One region of the Pseudoalteromonas sp. AWH4_217 genome, then DNA from elsewhere that is predicted to be linked to it. Evidence: predicted binding sites of a transcription regulator. Region 1 holds the regulator's gene; the other holds the start of a gene.
What was found. The regulator NrdR, encoded in region 1, represses ribonucleotide reductase genes. The targets are predictions, from matches to a motif close to AAACACNANATNTNGTGTTT.

Region 1 (2,205 bases):
AGCTGCACATCGCGTCGCGCCGCGGGTCCTGTGATCCATTTACTCTCGCCATTACCCAGGGCCGTTTTGCCATCCAGACTCGCAGCCAGCTTACAGATGACATAAGGCAGGCCTTGCTCCATCCGCTTTAAGAAACCTTTGTTAAGTGCCCGCGCCTGTTGTTCAAGTAGTCCCGAAGCTGTTTCTATCCCCGCCTCATTGAGCATCGCAAGTCCTCGCCCCGCAACTTCTGGGTTGGGATCGACCATCGCAGCGATGACTTTACTAACGCCGGCTTCGATCAGGCCTTTTGCACATGGTGGTGTACGGCCATAGTGACTGCAGGGTTCAAGTGTTACGTAGGCCGTCGCGCCCTGAGCCTGCTCGGCAGCCTCTCGCAGAGCATGCACTTCCGCATGTGGCTCACCGGCACGCAAGTGAAACCCTTCACCGACAATTTCGCCGTTATTAACTATCACACAGCCGACATTGGGGTTAGGTGTGGTCGTAAAACAGCCCTGTTTAGCCAACTCAATGGCGCGTGCCATAAAAGTACGATCGGCTTGTGTAAAACTCATTCATCCCCCAGTCTGGCAATTTCTTCACCAAACTCTTTCACATCTTCAAAGCAACGATACACCGAAGCGAAACGTACGTAGGCCACTTTATCGAGTTTTTTGAGCGCTTCCATAATACATTCACCCACCAGCTGACTGGGCACTTCTCGCTCACCGGTAGCACGCAATTGAGATTTTATTTGATGAACGACTTCTTCTATCTGCTCAGTGCTCACCGGGCGCTTTTCAAGCGCTCGATGCAAACCATTTTGCAGTTTATCTTCATTAAATGGTTCTCTGGAGCCATCTTGCTTGATCACTCTGGGCATCACCAACTCGGCCCCTTCAAACGTGGTAAAACGCTCGTGACATAAAATACACTCACGCCGCCTGCGTACCTGGTGACCCGAGCCAACTAACCGTGAATCTATCACTTTGGTTTCTTTTGCCGTACAAAAAGGACAGTGCATAAACACTCACTATGAAAAACTGACAAACGCCCAATCTGCGCTGGCAAGGTTACAACACAGCTTGGGTCAATTGTTGCCAGTATACCAAGATAGTGGCCATTGGTGCACATAAAAAAAGGCTGCCAGAATGGCAGCCCTCTTGTGTATAACGTCGCGCGCTATTGCTTACGCGTATACAGGCAACTTAGCGCAAATCGCTTTTACTTTTTCTTTCACCTGTGCCTGAACTGCTTCATCTTCGATGTTGTCCAGTACATCACAGATCCAGCCAGCCAGTTCACCCGCTTCTGCTTCTTTAAAGCCGCGACGTGTGATAGCCGGTGAACCAATACGCAGACCAGACGTCACAAACGGAGAACGAGGGTCGTTTGGTACAGAGTTTTTGTTCACAGTGATGTTCGCACGGCCAAGCGCCGCATCCGCGTCTTTACCTGTGATGTCTTTGTCGATCAGATCAAGCAAGAACAAGTGGTTGTCAGTCTTACCTGAAACAACTTTGTAGCCACGCGCCTGAAGTACAGCAACCATTGCCTGTGCATTTTTTACCACTTGTGTCTGGTATGCTTTGAAGTCATCCTGCAAAGCTTCTTTGAATGCAACAGCTTTTGCTGCAATCACGTGACACAATGGACCACCCTGACCACCCGGGAATACTGCACTGTTCAGTTTTTTATAGATATCCGCATCACCACATGCTGACAGGATCAAACCACCACGAGGGCCTGCCAGTGTTTTGTGTGTCGTTGTCGTAACAACATGCGCATGTTGGATTGGGCTTGGGTAGATACCAGCCGCAACCAGACCCGCAACGTGTGCCATATCAACCAGCAGGTAAGCACCCACTTTGTCTGCGATTTCACGGAATTTAGCCCAGTCAACAATACCTGAGTAGGCAGAGAAACCACCGATGATCATTTTCGGCTTGTGCTCCAGCGCCAGCGCTTCAACCTGTGCGTAGTCGATTTCGCCAGTCTCTTCGTTCAGGCCATACTGAACCGCATTGTAAGTTTTACCAGAGAAGTTCACGTGTGAACCATGTGTCAGGTGACCACCATGTGCCAGACTCATACCCAACACGGTATCATGCGGCTGAAGCAGCGCTTGGAATACCGCGGCATTTGCCTGAGAGCCCGCGTGTGGCTGAACGTTTGCATAATCACAGCCGAACAGCTCACATGCACGGTCAATCGCCAGTTGCT
Region 2 (2,205 bases), on a different contig from region 1:
ATGACTTAGGCGGTGCACTGAACCACGTTTTGAAAAAACATGGTATGGCGCAAGTCGATCGCGCTGTTTATAGCCCGGCTATCTCCAATGGTGTAAAAGCATTATTGGAAGTTGGCTTTGGTGATAAACTCAGTGAATTCGACTTCGAAACGCTCAAGCAGGAAGTGCTCGACTACTATGCACAGAATCTGGCGGTTCACTCACACTGTTTTACAGGAGTTGAGTCTTTACTGGAGGCTCTTGCGCAGAAAGGGATCAAAACGGGCATCATGACCAACAAGCCAACCTTTCTGACCCTGCCCTTGCTGGCACAAATCGCCGTACTCAGAGACATTGAGGTCGTTGTCTGTGGCGATACCTTAACCGTTGCCAAACCCCACCCTGAGCCGCTGCTGCTTGTGGCAGAAAAACTGGGAGTTAATCCTGAGCAATGTATATATGTAGGAGACGCTGCTCGAGATATTGCTGCGGCCAAAGCGGCTGGTATGAGGTCAGCGGCAGCCTTATGGGGTTTCATTCCATCCCTGGAAGAGGCACACAGCTGGTCTGCGGATCTGGATCTTACTAACCCAGAATCGATCTTTTCTCATATTTAGTGTCTTTGATAATAAAACACCACTATATATTGTGTTTTATACTATATTGAGAACAAAGTTGCGCATAAAAAAAACAGTCGTGCAATTTGCGAAAATTTCTTAAAAAAAGCGAAAAATCGACTGGTGTGAGTTGATTTTTTTTTGCTTACAGCGTCGTTGGATAGCAGAAGGTTAGTATTTGCTAACATAAAAATATTATCCCTATGTTATCCACAATCCATAGAAAGTTGTTCTATTGCAAAATGACGCTAACCCCACTATCTTGTGATCCTCTTTCTAGCGGACACCATATATAGTGGTGAAATGCTAAGCAATTATGAATATGCGATGAAAATTACCGCATTCCGGGGGAATACAGGCGTAGCTATGAACCAACAATTATCTGTCAGTAAACGAAACGGCCGTAAAGAGCCGCTTGATTTAGATAAAATTCATCGAGTGATAAACTGGGCTGCCGAAGGCCTGAATAATGTGTCGGTTTCTCAAGTCGAGCTTAAGTCTCACATTCAGTTTTATGATGGAATTCGTACAGAAGACATTCACGAGACAATCATTAAAGCCGCTGCTGATCTAATCTCAAAAGACACACCAGACTACCAATACCTTGCGGCGCGTCTGGCTGTATTCCATTTACGCAAGAAGGCCTATGGCCAGTTCGAACCACCTCATCTTTACGACCACGTGACTAAACTGGTTGAAGACAAGCGCTATGATGCAGGTCTGTTAACCGACTATACCCGTGAAGAATATGAGCAGCTAAACGACTTCCTTGATCATGACCGTGATATGTCGTTCAGTTATGCTGCGGTAAAACAGCTCGAAGGTAAGTACCTGGTTCAGAACCGTGTAACGGGTGAAATCTATGAAAGCGCTCAGTTCCTGTATATCCTGGTTGCTGCCAGCCTGTTTTCAGATTATCCAAAAGAAACACGCCTTGACTACATCAAGCGTTTTTACGATGCGGTTTCACAGTTCAAGATTTCGTTGCCGACACCTATTATGTCGGGCGTGCGCACGCCAACGCGCCAGTTCAGCTCGTGTGTATTAATTGAAACAGCGGACAGTCTGGATTCGATTAACGCCACTTCATCTGCCATCGTAAAATACGTCAGTCAACGCGCTGGGATCGGGGTCAATGCAGGTCGGATCCGTGCGCTGGGCAGCCCTATCCGTAACGGCGAGGCTTTCCATACTGGCTGTATTCCATTCTACAAACACTTCCAGACAGCGGTTAAAAGCTGCTCTCAAGGTGGTGTGCGTGGCGGTGCAGCAACACTGTTCTACCCGCTTTGGCATCTGGAAGTTGAAAACCTGCTGGTTCTGAAGAACAACCGTGGTGTTGAGGAAAACCGTGTAAGACACCTGGACTACGGTGTTCAATTCAACAAAACCATGTACACGCGCCTTATCAAAGATGACTACATCACGCTATTCAGTCCGTCAGACGTACCAGGATTGTACGATGCCTTCTTTGAGGATCAGGACAAATTTGAGCGCTTATATGTACAATATGAGCAAGACGAGTCTATCCGTAAGAAGCGCATAAAGGCACTTGAGCTGTTCTCTATGTTTGCACAGGAACGTGCAAGCACGGGCCGTATCTATCTGC

Region 2: a site for NrdR is predicted at 878-897, ahead of nrdA (class 1a ribonucleoside-diphosphate reductase subunit alpha). Genes of this name have one in related genera too.

Annotation. Positions count from the first base shown of each region.
Region 1 covers NZ_JBSWYM010000016.1:34,775-36,979, reverse strand. Annotated here, with positions in the region: gene ribD (bifunctional diaminohydroxyphosphoribosylaminopyrimidine deaminase/5-amino-6-(5-phosphoribosylamino)uracil reductase RibD) at 1-557, opposite strand, end outside; gene nrdR (transcriptional regulator NrdR) at 554-1,006, opposite strand; gene glyA (serine hydroxymethyltransferase) at 1,172-2,205, opposite strand, start outside.
Region 2 covers NZ_JBSWYM010000003.1:347,715-349,919, forward strand. Annotated here, with positions in the region: gene ACXAH1_RS05030 (HAD family hydrolase) at 1-596, shown strand, start outside; gene nrdA (class 1a ribonucleoside-diphosphate reductase subunit alpha) at 963-2,205, shown strand, end outside.